2 linked regions of the Formosa sp. Hel1_33_131 genome follow. The protein of the gene in region 2 binds, or shares a complex with, the protein of the main gene of each other region. Links are inferred from orthologs where the notes say so. Each region holds a gene or a part of one and is shown on either strand. Other genes may lie near its edges.

Region 1 (7,997 bases), 2.0 Mb from region 2 along the record:
TGAATTTAATATAATTTATAAAATATTGATTAAAAATTTTGTTAAAAGCGATTGGATGTTAAAATACGACGGATCGATGCTCCCAAATTATAGAGATAAAAACACCTAAATAGATGATAGCCACCACGAATTTAATAAACGCAGAGGTTAAGAATCCTAACAAACTTCCAAAGGCAGCTTTCAAGGCGGTTCTGGAATCGGCTTTGTTTATCAATTCTCCAACGAAAGCACCTACAAAAGGTCCGATAATAATACCGCCAGGAATTGGAGCCAGCAAGCCAATGATGAGTCCAAGGGTAGTACCAATCATTCCTGCTCTGGTGCCGCCAAATTTCTTCGTGCCGATGGCTGGAATGATGTAATCTAAAATCCAGATTAAAACAGCCACAATCAGCGTTATAATAAGCGTTACAACACTGACCTCAATTTCGGGCATTAAGTACAACACCAAAAGCCCGATCCAACTTGTAAAAGGCCCTGGTAAAACAGGCAAAAAGCTTCCAACGATTCCTAGAACCATTAAGGAGGCAGCGACTATAATTAAGAAAATATCCATACGTTTTATTTATTAGACTCTAAGGGTGCTCCAATGTTACAAAATTTAACAGTTTGTTAAAAGAATTTAAAAGTCATTTTATACACAAATGACTATTTTTGCAGCAAATATTAAACTATGGAATCCCTTAAGGAACTTATTGAGTTGTTAACGCTTGAAAAAATCAACAGCAACACCTATATCGGAAAAAATTATCAAGCGCCGTGGGGCCGTGTTTTTGGGGGTCAAGTGTTGGCACAATCTCTGCATGCCGCCTATCAAACCGTTCCTGAAGATCGCTATGCACATTCCATGCACGGCTATTTTATTTTGGGTGGAAACATTGATATTCCCATAAAATATGAAGTTGATATCATCAGAGATGGTGGCAGTTTCACCACCCGTCGTGTGGTTGCTTTTCAAAATGAAAAGGCAATCTTTAATATGTCTGCATCCTTTCAATTAAAACAAGAAGGAGTTGACCATCAAATTTCGATGCCCAATGTATTTCCTCCAGAAGAATTGATGGATAGCCATAAACAAATAGAACAATTTAAGGAGGTCATTCCAGATACCTACAAGCGTTACAAGGCCTTTTTACCCAAAGTATTTGAATTTAAGCCCGTTGATAATATGCTTACCAAATTGGTTAAAAACAGTCCGCCTTATGACAATATCTGGTTCAAGACTTGTGAAGAACTCGCGACCAATATTCCGCTTCAACACCAGTTGTTGGCCTATGCTTCGGACTATAATATTTTACGTCCTGCATCCATGCCGCATCGCGAATTTTTAAACTCTAAAGAAGTGTTTTATACCAGCTTAGATCATGCGTTGTGGTTCCACCGCGATTTTGATATCAGTGAATGGCTTTTGTACGCCATCGACAGTCCGAGTGCTTCTAATTCGAGAGGGTTTTCAAGAGGGAGTATTTTTGACTCCAAAGGAAATTTAATTGCCTCCGTTGCTCAAGAAGGCTTGATGCGGATCTTGGATCAAGGGTCGAAAGTTGGGACTATTTAATTTAAATACTTTACTTTTTTGTCTTTAGAAGGATATTTCTATTTGGGTTTTTTAATAGATTTTTTGTAACTTTGGGTATAAAATTTAGAATGATGACTACAATTTTAGTAAAAATTTCTATTGAAGATTTAAAGCCTCAAGAACTCGAGGCCTGGCATCAACATAAACAAGAGGGATATGCTGACTTTGTAGATTTAAAAGAATTGTATATTTAAAAAACTCGCTTCATTTCTTTTTGAAACGTCTCAAAGTCGACCTTGTCAGCTATCAATTTTAAGGAAGTATTGACGACTTCTGAAACCGTCTCCGTCTGAAATCCCAGTCCAATGGCTATTTTGCGAAGCATCGTCACTTCGTGCGCATCTTTGATGTCATCGGCATACACCATCCGTGCCAAATCATACAAGCGCTCAATGCGTGACGCTTGCGATATTGGGGGATTGATGGGGTGCAATTTGTAATTTTTAAAAATGCTTAAATAGGTTTCTTTTGAGATACCTAAGTTGTGAGCAAGGCGGTCTAAAAAATCTTTTTCTTCTTGGCTTATGATGTTGTCACTAAAAGCGACTCTCACAATGGAAGCAAAATGATCTTGATTTCGAGTGGTGAAACCACTATTAAATAGGTCTGAAAAGGACATAGGTTATATAAATTTAGGTACACAAACTTACATGTTTTTTTTGAATTTTAGTTTGATTTTTTAAAAGGATTAACTCTTAATAAAAATCAAATTCAAAGACTATTATTATATCTTTGCAAAAATTTTCTAATTGAGTAAAACCATTCTTTCTCAAAAGTTTGAACAGTCTTTGATTCATCAAAATCTGAGCACTGCCATATCCAAGTCCAAAGAAAAAACACATTTAAAAGGCGCTTTAGGCTCTTCGTTGTCCTTCACAATAGCCAGTGTGTTTAAAACCGCCAAGCACCCCTTTTTGTTAATTTTTGATACCAAGGAAGAAGCGGCCTATTACTTGAACGATTTGGAGGTGTTACTCGATGACAAAGAAGTCTTGTTCTATCCAGGAAGCTATCGCAGACCCTATCAAATTGAGGAGACAGACAACGCCAATGTGTTGTTGCGCGCTGAGGTATTGAACCGTATCAATTCTCAAAAAAAACCAGCACTCATTGTTACCTATCCCGAAGCGCTTTTTGAAAAAGTGTTGTCCAGAAAAGAACTTGAAAAATCAACGTTTAAGGTAGCGGTGGGTGAAGAATTGAGTTTAGATTTTTTCAACGAAGTCCTTTTTGAATACCAGTTTAAACGCGTTGATTTTGTCACGGAGCCAGGCGAATTCTCTGTGCGGGGTGGGATTGTAGATGTGTTTTCATTTTCGCATGACGAGCCCTACCGAATTGAATTTTTCGGCGACGAAGTGGACAGTGTTCGAACGTTTGATATTGAATCGCAACTCTCGATAAAACCAATTAAAAAACTTCAAATCATTCCCAATATCGAGCATAAATTGCTCAATGAAACACGCCAAGGGTTTTTAGAATATATTGCTTCAAATACGGTGGTGTTTACTAAAAATATTCCTGCATTTTTAGCAGCAACAGATACGCTTCAAGAAAAAGCTTCCGAGGCGTATAATGAATTGTCGGCGACCCTTAAGCACAGCCGACCGGAAGATTTGTTTTGCACGTCTGCTAATTTCAAATCGCAGTTGTTGGATTTCTCGGTGGTTGAATTTGGAACGACCGCTGTTTTAGCAACTAAAAAGGAACAGCAATTGGAGGTTCAAGTCAGTCCTCAACCCTCATTTAATAAACAGTTTAATCTGATTATTGAAGATTTAAATACCCATCACGATATGGGGTATCAAAATTATATTTGTTGTTCCAATGCCCAACAAGCCCAGCGGTTTTATGATATTTTTGAAACCGTAGATGAAGATGTGCAGTGTCAAACCATTGTGTTGTCTTTGTACCAAGGATTTATCGATCACGATAAAAAAATGGTCTGTTATACCGATCATCAGATTTTTGAACGTTACCATAAATTTCACCTCAAAAACGGGTTTTCCAAAAAGCAATCCATTACTCTTCAAGAATTAACCAAACTCGAAATCGGGGATTACATCACCCATATTGACCATGGGATTGGAAAGTTTGGAGGCTTGCAAAAAATTGATGTAGAAGGCAAAAAACAAGAAGCCATCAAACTGTTTTATGGCGAACGTGACATCTTATATTTAAGCATTCACGCCCTTCATAAAATCACAAAATTTAATGGGAAAGACGGAAAGTCTCCTAAAATTTATAAGCTAGGTAGTAAGGCCTGGAAAGTATTGAAGCAAAAAACCAAATCAAGGGTTAAAGAAATTGCTTTCAATCTGATAAAACTCTATGCCAAGCGCAAGTTAGAAACGGGTTTTAGATACAACCCAGATACTTCGATGCAGCTTGAATTGGAAGCCTCTTTTGTGTTTGAGGATACGCCCGATCAAATTACTGCCACAGCCGATATCAAAGCGGATATGGAAAGCGAACGCCCTATGGACCGTTTGATTTGTGGCGATGTAGGGTTTGGAAAAACCGAAGTTGCTCTGAGAGCCGCTTTTAAAGCTGTTGACAATGGAAAACAAGTTGCCATTTTGGTGCCGACCACCATTCTGGCGTTTCAGCATGCCAAAACCTTTAAGGCACGTTTGAAAGATTTTCCTGTCAGAGTTGATTATATCAACCGTTTCAAAACCACCAAACAACGCAAAGAGACCTTAGAACAGTTAGAATCTGGGAGTTTGGACATCATTATTGGCACGCATCAATTGGTCAATAAATCCGTGAAATTTAAAGATTTAGGGTTGTTAATTGTCGATGAGGAGCAAAAATTTGGAGTGGCAGTCAAAGAAAAACTCAAAACCCTTAAAGACAATGTAGATGTGCTCACGCTCACTGCGACCCCAATTCCTCGAACGCTTCAATTTAGTTTGATGGCAGCACGGGATTTATCGGTTATTACAACGCCACCACCCAACCGTTTTCCGATTGACAGTATTGTTATTCGTTTGAATGAAGAAGTTATTCGGGATGCGATTCAATATGAAATTCAACGGGCGGGACAAGTTTATTTTATTCACAACCGTATTGAGAACATTAAAGAAGTCGCTGGGCTTTTACAACGTCTGGTGCCCGATGCCAAAATCCGTGTGGGGCATGGTCAAATGGAAGGGCGGAAGTTGGAACAACTCATGCTCGATTTTATGAGTGGAGAGTTTGATGTTTTGGTCAGTACCACCATTGTCGAAAGTGGTTTGGATGTACCCAATGCCAATACGATTTTCATTAACAATGCCAATAATTTTGGACTGAGTGATTTACACCAAATGCGGGGCCGTGTCGGTCGAAGTAACAAGAAAGCGTTTTGTTATTTTATTACACCCGATTTTCATGCCATGACGGATGAGGCGCGCAAACGTATTTCAGCTCTTGAGCAATACACTGCTCTTGGAAGTGGATTTAATATTGCCATGAAAGATTTGGAAATTCGAGGCGCTGGCGATTTGTTGGGAGGCGAGCAAAGTGGATTTATCAATGATATTGGATTTGAAACCTATCAAAAAATACTGAATGAAGCCATTGAAGAACTCAAAGAAACCGAGTTCAAGTCGCTTTATAATGAAGATATAAACACCAAGGAATTTGTAAGAGATGTCACTATTGACACCGACTTTTCTTTGTTATTTCCAGATGATTACATCAACAATATTACCGAGCGTTTAAGTTTGTACACCCAACTAAATACCTTGAAAAACGAAGCTGATTTACAACTCTTTGAACGGGATTTAATCGATCGATTTGGCGCACTTCCAACGCAGGTAGTAGACCTTTTAGACAGTGTGCGTATCAAGTGGTTGGCAACGACTTTAGGCTTCGAGAAAATTGTCATGAAAAACCACAAATTAGTGGGCTATTTTATCAGTGATCAAGAAAGTCGTTTTTACCAAAGCATTCATTTTTCAAAAGTATTGCAATACGTTCAAGCACATCCAGAAACCTGTACTGTGAAAGAAAAACAAATGCGTCTCGGGCTGCGTTTGTTGATGAGTTTTTCTAAGATCAATTCGGTGCAACAAGGGCTAGAAGCCTTAAAACCAATCTTGACATAACACTTGGTTTTTGTCGGAAGATGATTATATTTGAGCTTATAAATAGTAAGCCCTATGTTTAAATACCTTCTTTATTTCAGTCTTATCAGTCCTTTTTTAGGGATGGCACAACAACAGGTCAAAGGCGTTTTTTCGCCTGCCAGTAAATTCAAAGCGACCATGTTGTATCAGCTTTCGGCGGGCAATGCGACCTATGTGAGTTATGGCAGCGTGAACGCACAAGGCGAAATGCAAATTGACCTTGGCGCATCTGTTCCTGCGGGGCTTTATAAGTTGGTCTATGCCCTCCCACAATCCGAACATAATTTTGAGTTTATATACAACGGAACCGAAGCGGTTGAATTTAATTTTGATAACGAAACAGGAGTTGTATTTACCAATTCCAAAGAAAATCAGCTACTGCAAGGCTATACTCAATCAATGGCTTTTGCTCATAACGAATTAATGCAACTGTACGCACAACCGACCATGGATGCTTTGATTTATAAACACCGCGTTCAAAAAATAGACAGCCTTCAAAATTCGTACGAAGCGCTGTCCAAAGGAACGATCGCTGCACATTTTATAGCCGCCAGCAAGCCCTATATTCCTAACACGGTAGAAACAGCAAACACCTATATTTCAAATGTGAAAGCGAATTATTTTAAAGCCATTGATTTTCAAGATACCATCCTCCAAAGTTCTAATTTTATAGTCGATAAATCACTGGATTATATACTCCGAATGCATCTTTCTGGAACACCTTCATTTCAGGGATATCAAGCCAATATTGATGCGGTTTTTAAGGACTTAGGAACAACCGATGTGTCCTACCAATTGACAACCCTAAATACTTTGAGAGAAGCTCTCATCACGGCGGGACACGATGCTTTGGCAGTGTATCTCACCAAAATTTATGTGCTGCCTTTGGCGAAACAAGCAAATGACACGGAATTGATTACGTCTTTAGAAACGTTTATACAGATTGCGATAGGGGAGAAAGCACCTGATTTTATAATAGAAAATCCTTCGGTCATGTCAAAAACGACTCTTTATGACATAGAGGGTGCAACGACTTATCTGTTGATTTTTTGGAGTAGCGATTGTCCCCATTGTTTAAACGAACTTCCCGAAGTCCATGCGTATATTTCCAATCACCCTGAAAAAAACATCGAAGTGGTTGCCATTGGGATCGAGGCAGGTCCGAAACAATGGACAGAAACCATCCAGCCTTGGTCGAAATTCACACACAGTATTGCCGAAGGAAAATGGGCGCATGCCATCACAAAAAGCTATGACATTCAGGCAACTCCAACCTATTTTGTGTTGGATGCTTCTAAAGTCATTACAGCGAAGCCCTATTTATTGAAAGATTTGAAAGCAGTGTTGGATCAAAAGTGATAAAATGCATTTTCAATATGCTCCAATTCAGAACCTTGATCTGTGAGTACAATCGCGATGATATCAAAACGCACTTCAACTTCTAAATCTCTGGACGTCACAAAATAATCCACTGTTTTGATAATGCGTTGTATTTGTGCAGGTTTCAGAAATTCTTCGGGCGCTCCAAAGTCGGAAGTACTCCGGGTTTTGACTTCTACCGCTGCCAAACAGTTGTCTTTTTGTGCCAAAATATCCACCTCGCCTTTTAGATAGCGAAAGTTTTGCGCTAAAATCCGATAGCCTTTAGAGATCAGATACTCCACCGCCATGCCTTCTCCAGAAATACCACGATTGTAAGAATCAGACATTGTTATTTTTTTAGAAAATCATAGTCGCGTTCTACTTTGGCAATACGCACTTTGTACTGGCTATACCATGTTTTTTGTCCTTTAATCTGTGCTTTTTGATGGTCCAAATTGTCTTTCCAGTGTTTGATGGATTCTACATCGCGCCAATAGGATAGTGTCCACCTCTTTTTTAAGGGCTTTCTCTCTTTTTTTGAGTATGCCAACCTTAAATTTGGTACAGATTCAATATGTGATTTTAGACAACTCAATTAATATTTTTTCATCTTTTTAAGAATTATTAAACCCGACATTTACCCGACATTAATTTCGATAACTCTAGACTTAACCCCTAATAAACAAGGGTTTAATCCCGACACTAATCCCGACATTTTAATACCTATTTTTTTAACCGTTTAATATTCATAGCCTTCTACATTAATAACATACTTCGTAGCCCTTCCATTACCAATTTTTTTAAACATTTTAAATTCAACAAGTTCTTCAATATCCCTTAACACAGTCCTGTCTGTAATATCAAACATCTCTCTATAAGTCTTATTTGTTATAACTTTATTTTCCTTAATATATCGAATCGCTTTTACTTGCCTCTCATTG
Region 2 (7,654 bases):
TCTTTCGTGGTTTCAACATCAGTGATTTTATAATCTATTTGTTGGGAGTTGGTCAAATAGGAATCAAAAAACCAATCGATGTCTTTTGAAGTTTTTGTCTTTAAATAGGTTTTGAAACGCGCTGTAGTTAGAAGTTCTTGCGTAGGCGTATTTACAAGCTCTTTTATCCATTCTTCAACCTTTGAATCCTCAATGATATCTTCAAGATATAAAAGCCCTAAGGCCGCTTTATATTTGCTGGATAGGTTGGCGTTAAATTTTAAAAGTTCATCTTTTGGAGTATTTAATGCTTGATCGCGACCTGTTCGCACCATGTGTAAATAGGTCAAAGGGTATTGGTCATTGAACTTCAGTTTGGCTAAATTATAAGATTTGATTCCCCAAACATTGGATAGTTTTCCTATTAATGATTCATCGGTATAAAATTGTTCGACATATTTCATTAACATAAAATTCTCAAATCCTGCCTGTAGCCAATACGATTCTCTTGGGTTTATTTTTAAGTGTCGTTTTAAATAAAGCCTTGTTAAGTTTTTTAGAAGATTCAGTTCATATTTAAATTGTTTAGAAAAGGGTGCTAAAAAGTCTGGAATGATATTTAAGCCATAAATAGGATATTTATTCAAGTCTGTATTTGTAATCAACAAATTATCTTGTGAATAGACTGCGAGTTCTGAATCTAAAAAACTAACAATTTTTTTAAAGATATCTATTTGCTTTAAAGCACTTATTTTAGTTTCGTTACTATCTGTGATGATGTTCAAGTTCTGAACGTTAAATCTAAAAAAGGGCGTTTTGGAAATGTAAAGACGACTGTCTGTACGCTTCTCTCCTGTAAAATTAAAGGTATTTTTTTGTTCTTTTGTTTGTGTGGATCTTAAATTTAACTCGGAGGCGACATCATAAAATTCAGGAACGTTCATGCTGATGTCTATGCTTGATTCCGGTGTGTAATAATCCTGAATATTCTTATTACTGTACAATTTCCATTCGGAATGTTCATAAACCGCGGGTGAAAAATACCAGTATTTTAAATTGAAATCTCCATCCTTTGTGACTCCGTAGCCTGTAAATCGATCGCTTTGAATCTGAAGGGTATATTCAAAATGTAATGTTGTAGATGTGTTTGGTAACAATTCATTTTCTAGTGTGACTTTGAAAATGTCTGGTTGGTTTTCTAAATAGTTGTAATCGATAGAGTTTCCAGCAGAATTTTGAATCGCAGTTATTTCTGTAAAGCCACGATCTTTTGGTTTTACCGAGAGTAGGGCATTGTCAAATTCTTCTATAAATCGTTTTGCAAGAGGCGTTGTTGGACTGCTATAGCTGGACGTCCAATCATTAAAATACAACGCACTTAAACTCTCATCAGAATTATTTTGATAGTCAATGCGTTGTTTTATAGTTATGGTATTCTTCTCTGCATCTAAGACAGCCTCTATTTGCATGGCATGTTGTCCAAAAACAGAGGATACACTTATATAAATAATAAGCGTTAATAGGGCCTTTAATAACGGTCTTACAGTCAACAATTTAGTTTTGTACAATTAGAAATTAGGGCTTAATTGATATTCTTTATAAAAATTATTTAGAATGCTAATGACTTCATCAGAAGTATCTACCACGTGAATTAAGTCTAAATCTTTGGCGCTAATGGTTTCAAAACGTTCTAATAAGGTCGCTTTAATCCATTCTAACAAGCCGTTCCAAAAGGTAGATCCTACAAGAATAACAGGAAATTTTTCAATTTTTTTAGTTTGAATTAATGTAATGGCTTCAAACAGTTCATCCAAGGTTCCAAAGCCTCCAGGCATCACAACAATTCCTTGAGAATATTTTACAAACATCACCTTTCTAACAAAAAAATAGTCAAAATCTAAACTCTTATCGCGGTCGATATATGGATTGTTATGTTGTTCAAAAGGGAGCTCAATGTTAAGTCCAACAGATGTTCCGCCTGCTAAATGTGCGCCTTTATTTCCAGCTTCCATAATTCCAGGGCCACCGCCCGTAATAACGCCGTAACCAGCATCTACAATCGCTGCTGCGACTTCTGTAGATAATTTATAATAGGTGTCTTCTGTCGGCGTTCTTGCAGATCCAAAAATGGACACACAAGGCCCAATCTTACTCATTTTCTCAAACCCATTTACAAATTCCCCCATGATTTTAAAAATCGCCCAAGAGTCGTTTGTTTTTATTTCATTCCACCCTTTGTGTTTCTGTTCCGGTCCCATAATTCAATTTTATTTAATGCCTACTAATGTAATTCTTTTTTTAAAAACTTAGCAGTATGACTCGTTTTGTTTTTTATAACAACTTCTGGCGTTCCCTTTACAAGAATCTCGCCACCGCCTTTACCACCCTCAGGACCAATGTCTATGATGTAATCAACGGTTTTTATCACATCTAAATTGTGTTCGATAATAATCACCGTATTGCCTTTGTTTACCAATTTATTAAGCACACCCATTAACACGCGAATGTCTTCGAAATGAAGCCCCGTTGTCGGTTCGTCTAAAATATAAATGGTATTTCCAGTGTCGCGCTTGCTCAGTTCTGTGGCCAATTTAATCCGTTGTGCCTCCCCACCAGAAAGCGTAGTACTTTGTTGTCCTAACGTAATGTAGCCCAAACCAACATCTTTAATGGTTTTTAATTTTCGGTGAATTTTCGGAATCAACTCAAAGAAATCCACGCCTTCATCGATCGTCATATTCAAGACATCACTGATTGATTTTCCTTTGTACCTAATTTCTAAGGTTTCTCTATTAAATCGTTTCCCCTGACAGGATTCGCATTCGACATAAACATCTGGCAAGAAGTTCATTTCAATAACTCTCAGACCACCACCTCTACATGTTTCACAGCGTCCACCAACCACATTAAAACTAAAGCGTCCTAATTTGTAACCGCGAATCATGGCTTCTGGGATTTTAGCAAATAAGGCCCTGATTTCTCCAAATACCCCTGTATAAGTAGCAGGATTACTTCGTGGCGTTCGTCCAATAGGTGACTGATTGATATCGATCACTTTGTCTAAATGTTCCAAGCCTTTAATAGATTTATAAGGCATCGGTTCCATCACTCCATGAAAATAATAATTATTTAAAATAGGGTAGAGGGTTTCATTTATTAAGGTCGATTTACCACTTCCTGAAACACCTGTTATTCCAATCATTTTGGCGAGTGGTAACTTTATGGACACATTTTTCAGGTTATTTCCTGTACATCCTTTGAGCTCTAAAAACTTTCCATTTCCTTCTCTACGGGTTTTTGGAACTTCAATTTTTTTAACACCACTCAAATAATCCGCGGTCATAGTGCCACTATTTAGAATGTCTTTTGGCGTTCCTTGACTGATAATTTCCCCGCCATGTTTTCCCGCTTTTGGTCCAATATCAATCACATGATCTGCTTGTTCTATCATCTCTTTATCGTGTTCTACCACAATCACCGAATTCCCTACGTCTCTTAAAGCAATTAAAGATTTGATGAGTTTTTCATTATCTCGTTGGTGCAAACCAACGCTTGGTTCATCTAAAATATACAAGACCCCCACCAGTTGTGAGCCTATTTGTGTAGCCAAACGAATCCGTTGGGCTTCTCCACCAGAAAGAGATTTTGAACTTCTACTGATTGATAAATAATCCAAACCAACATCCAAGAGGAATTGTAAGCGTGTCGAAATTTCTTTAATAATTTCTTTCGAAATGATTTCTTGATTTTTAGAAAGATGATTTGGTAATTCTTTGAACCATTCGGCTAAATCTACCACATCCATTTCAGAAAGTTCGGCAATATTTTGAGAGTTAATTTTGAAGTATAACGATTCTTTTTTAAGTCGAGAGCCTTCACAAGTTGGACATTTAATATTGTCCATATAGCTTTTTGCCCAACGTTGGATGGACGTAGAATCGGCATTCTTGTATTGGCTTTCGATAAAATTAGCGATGCCTTCAAAATTAATCACATAATTACGTGAAACGCCTAAGGTTTTACTATCCACTGAAAAATCATCTTTACCACCGTATAAGATAATCTTTAAGGCTTCCTTTGGGATTTTTGAAATGGGATCCGAAAGCTTGAAATCAAAGCGTCGTCCTATGAGCTCTAATTGTCTAAACATCCAAGATTCTTTCTGAGCACCTTGTGGTGCAAGCCCTCCATTTTTTATAGACAGACTTGTGTCAGGAATGATTTTGGTTTCATTTACTTTATAAAGCGTTCCAATACCACTACAGTCTGGGCACGCGCCTTTGGGAGAATTGAATGAAAAGTTGTTTGGTTCTGGGTTTGGATAGGAAATTCCAGATGTGGGACACATCAAATCTCGACTGAAAAAACGCACTTCTTTGGTGTCTTCTTCAATGACCATCAGCACATTTTCGCCATGATACATTGCTGTATTGATGCTTTCGTTCAGTCGACTTGTGGACTGTGCCGTTGCGTCAATTTTAAGACGGTCGATCACAATTTCAATATCGTGCATTTTATATCGGTCTAGCATCATGCCTTTGGTAATATCGACAATTACACCATCAGTTCTCACTTTCACGAAGCCTTGTTTTGCAATCTGTTCAAACAGCTCTCTGTAATGTCCTTTTCGAGAACGTATGACAGGCGATAAAATGGAGATGCGTTGCCCGTTAAAGGATTCTAATATCAGGTCTTTGATTTGGTCATCGTTATAACTTACCATTTTTTCATTGGTATTATAACTGTAGGCATCGGATCCTCTTGCAAATAGTAACCTTAAAAAATCATAAATTTCGGTAATGGTTCCTACCGTCGATCGGGGCGATTTACTCGTTGTTTTTTGTTCAATCGCAATGACTGGCGAAAGCCCATCAATTTTATCAACATCAGGCCGTTCTAAACTCCCTAAAAACTGACGTGCATAGGCTGAAAAGGTTTCAATATAACGGCGTTGCCCTTCCGCATAAATCGTATCAAATGCCAACGAAGATTTTCCACTTCCTGAAAGCCCTGTAATCACTACCAATTGATCCCGAGGAATCTTTACATCAATATTTTTTAAATTGTGTACTCTGGCACCTTTTACTTCTATAAATTCATCAAACTTGCTCATAAATATGTTCTGTACGCGCTTAATTAGTTGTCATTAAAATAGATCAATACTTCCTTTACCTTCCCTAACAATAGTCACTTCCGTTCCATTGACTTCGATAATCGTTGACGGCTGATTGTCTCCATAACCACCATCAATAACCATGTCAACTTTAGAATTCCATTTTTCAAAAATCAATTCTGGATCTGTAGTGTATTCCAGAATCTCGTCCTCATCATGAATCGACGTAGATACAATTGGATTGCCCAATGCCTTTACAATTTCCAACGCAATTGAGTTATCTGGAATTCGAATTCCAACCGTTTTCTTTTTCTTAAACGGATGCGGCAATGTATTCGCTCCAGGAAGAATAAAGGTATAAGGTCCTGGAAGATTTCGTTTCAAAAGTTTAAATATGGGCGTTTCAATTTGGGTCACATAATCACTCAAATTACTCAAGTCATGACAAATAAACGAAAAGTTTGACCGCTCCAGTTTGACGCCTTTAATTTTGGCAACACGTTCCAAAGCCTTTACGTTGGTAATGTCACATCCCAATCCATAAACTGTATCCGTTGGATAGATAATCAGCCCTCCCTTTTTAAGGACTTCAACCACCTTTTGAATGGCCTTTGGGTTTGGATTTTCTGGATATATTTTGAGAAGTTCGGACATAAAATTCAGTGTGTTTATGAAATGATTTCAAGTTTTGCAAACCGTAGCAATAGCTTTTTAACACCTCCCGTTTCAAATTTAATTTCAGCCTTCAAATCCGCTGCTTTTCCTTCGATACTTAACACATTTCCTTTTCCAAATCGTTGGTGATTCACAACATCACCTACAATTAATTTATTGTCAAATAAGTTAGTATTGGGTTTTGTTTCACTGACCTTTTTTAAATTCTTAGGTGTCGATATTTGAAATTTCTCTTGAACTTTTGGCTTGGCTTTCATGTAAGCCGGCTTCTTGTAGCGCACCGTATTTGGGTCCACATCTCCAAAAATATCAGCACTTAACATCGGGTTGAAACGGCGTTCTTCTTTAGGCGTGACAATCTCCAAATACTGCTCATCAATTTCTTCGATAAAGCGACTGGGTTCTGAATCTACGAGTTTCCCCCAGCGGTATCGCGAGAGGGCATAGGTCAGATAGGCTTGTTTTTCAGCACGGGTCAACGCCACGTAAAATAAACGGCGTTCTTCTTCCAATTCTTCACGTGTACTCATGCTCATTGCACTCGGGAATAAATCTTCTTCCAAACCAACAATATACACATACGGAAACTCCAATCCTTTTGCCAAATGGATGGTCATCAATGCCACCTTGTCGCTGTCGTCACCTTCTTCATTATCTAAGTCCGTTGCCAGAGCAACATCTTCTAAAAACTCTGCAATGGATCCTGTGGAGTCCGCTAATTCTTGTTGTCCTTCCACAAAATCTTTGATCCCATTCAGCAATTCTTCAATGTTTTCCAAACGGGTAATGCCTTCGGGAGTTCCATCTTTTTTAAACTCCTGAATCAATCCACTGGCTTTACATACATTCTCTGCCAAATCAAAGGCATTCATTGTTTGACTCATCACCTTAAAACTTTCAATCATCGTTGTAAAGTTTTGCAGTTTGGTTTTAGTCCCCGCATTGATGTTTATGGGAAGCTCATGAAGGTGTTTTAGAATTTCAAAAATGGTTTTATTATGTTCATTGGCAGATACAATTAGACGGTCAATCGTTGTTTGACCAATCCCTCGCCCAGGAAAATTAATGATCCGTTTTAAAGCCTCTTCATCTGAAGGATTGATGATAATTCTCAAATAGGAGAGGACATCTTTTATTTCTTTTCGTTGATAAAAGGACAAGCCTCCGTAAATCCGATATTCCAAACCTCGTTTTCTCAAGGCATCTTCAATCGATCGCGATTGTGCATTGGTACGATACAGTACGGCAAAATCACCATTCTTGGCTTGGTTTTGCATCTTGTTTTCAAAGATAGTACTGGCAATATAACGCCCTTCGTCACCATCCGTTAATGATCGGTTGACAATAATTTTGGGACCTTCTTCATTCGCCGTCCAAACTACTTTTTCTAGCTTGGTTTGATTTTTTTCAATAATAGAATTGGCAGCATTCACAATGTTTTTTGTCGAACGGTAATTCTGCTCCAATCGGAACATTTTTACATTGTCATAATCCTTTTGAAAATTTAAGATATTATTGATGTTCGCTCCTCGAAATGCATAAATACTTTGGGCATCATCTCCCACAACACAAATGTTTTGGAAACGGTCCGAAAGTGCTCGTACAATTAAATATTGAGAGTGGTTTGTATCTTGATACTCATCCACTAAAATATACCGAAAACGATCTTGATATTTTGCCAACACTTCAGGGAATCGTGTGATTAATTCGTTGGTTTTGAGTAATAAATCATCAAAATCCATCGCACCCGCTTTGAAACAACGGGATACATATTCTTTATAAATCTCGCCCATTTCGGGGCGTTTTGCCATGACATCCGCTTCCTTCAGATCGGGATTTTGAAAATAGGCTTTGACCGTAATCAAACTGTTTTTATAGGAGGAGATT

Evidence for each region. Proteins that work in one complex are often made in the same cells at the same time.
Region 1: the proteins of uvrA (region 2) and mfd are in contact, whole or in part, in a crystal structure (PDB 4DFC), measured with the Escherichia coli proteins. The link is inferred for Formosa sp. Hel1_33_131 from one-to-one orthologs.

What each region holds. Positions count from the first base shown.
Region 1 is NZ_CP017260.1:2,057,518-2,065,514, forward strand. What follows is about bases 2,006-5,873. They hold mfd (transcription-repair coupling factor), read left to right. Parts: upstream 2,006-2,328; coding sequence 2,329-5,673; downstream 5,674-5,873. Other genes in these bases: FORMB_RS09495 (TerB family tellurite resistance protein), read right to left, coding at 2,006-2,198; FORMB_RS09505 (TlpA family protein disulfide reductase), read left to right, coding at 5,728-5,873. Also shown: FORMB_RS09485 (DUF456 domain-containing protein), read right to left, coding at 59-556; FORMB_RS09490 (acyl-CoA thioesterase), read left to right, coding at 674-1,558; FORMB_RS13280 (hypothetical protein), read left to right, coding at 1,648-1,773; more of FORMB_RS09495, read right to left, coding at 1,770-2,005; more of FORMB_RS09505, read left to right, coding at 5,874-7,053; FORMB_RS09510 (YraN family protein), read right to left, coding at 7,044-7,403; FORMB_RS09515 (antibiotic biosynthesis monooxygenase family protein), read right to left, coding at 7,406-7,651; FORMB_RS09520 (ATP-binding protein), read right to left, coding at 7,796-7,997. UniProt on the Escherichia coli protein: Couples transcription and DNA repair by recognizing RNA polymerase (RNAP) stalled at DNA lesions. Mediates ATP-dependent release of RNAP and its truncated transcript from the DNA, and recruitment of nucleotide excision repair machinery to the damaged site.
Region 2 is NZ_CP017260.1:79,054-86,707, reverse strand. Bases 2,061-5,422 are described here. They hold uvrA (excinuclease ABC subunit UvrA), read right to left. Parts: upstream 5,093-5,422; coding sequence 2,261-5,092; downstream 2,061-2,260. Other genes in these bases: FORMB_RS00390 (L-threonylcarbamoyladenylate synthase), read right to left, coding at 5,126-5,422; FORMB_RS00400 (TIGR00730 family Rossman fold protein), read right to left, coding at 2,061-2,237. Outside these bases: FORMB_RS00405 (metalloprotease), read right to left, coding at 1-1,529; more of FORMB_RS00400, read right to left, coding at 1,548-2,060; more of FORMB_RS00390, read right to left, coding at 5,423-5,746; FORMB_RS00385 (ATP-dependent helicase), read right to left, coding at 5,761-7,654. UniProt on the Escherichia coli protein: The UvrABC repair system catalyzes the recognition and processing of DNA lesions. UvrA is an ATPase and a DNA-binding protein. A damage recognition complex composed of 2 UvrA and 2 UvrB subunits scans DNA for abnormalities.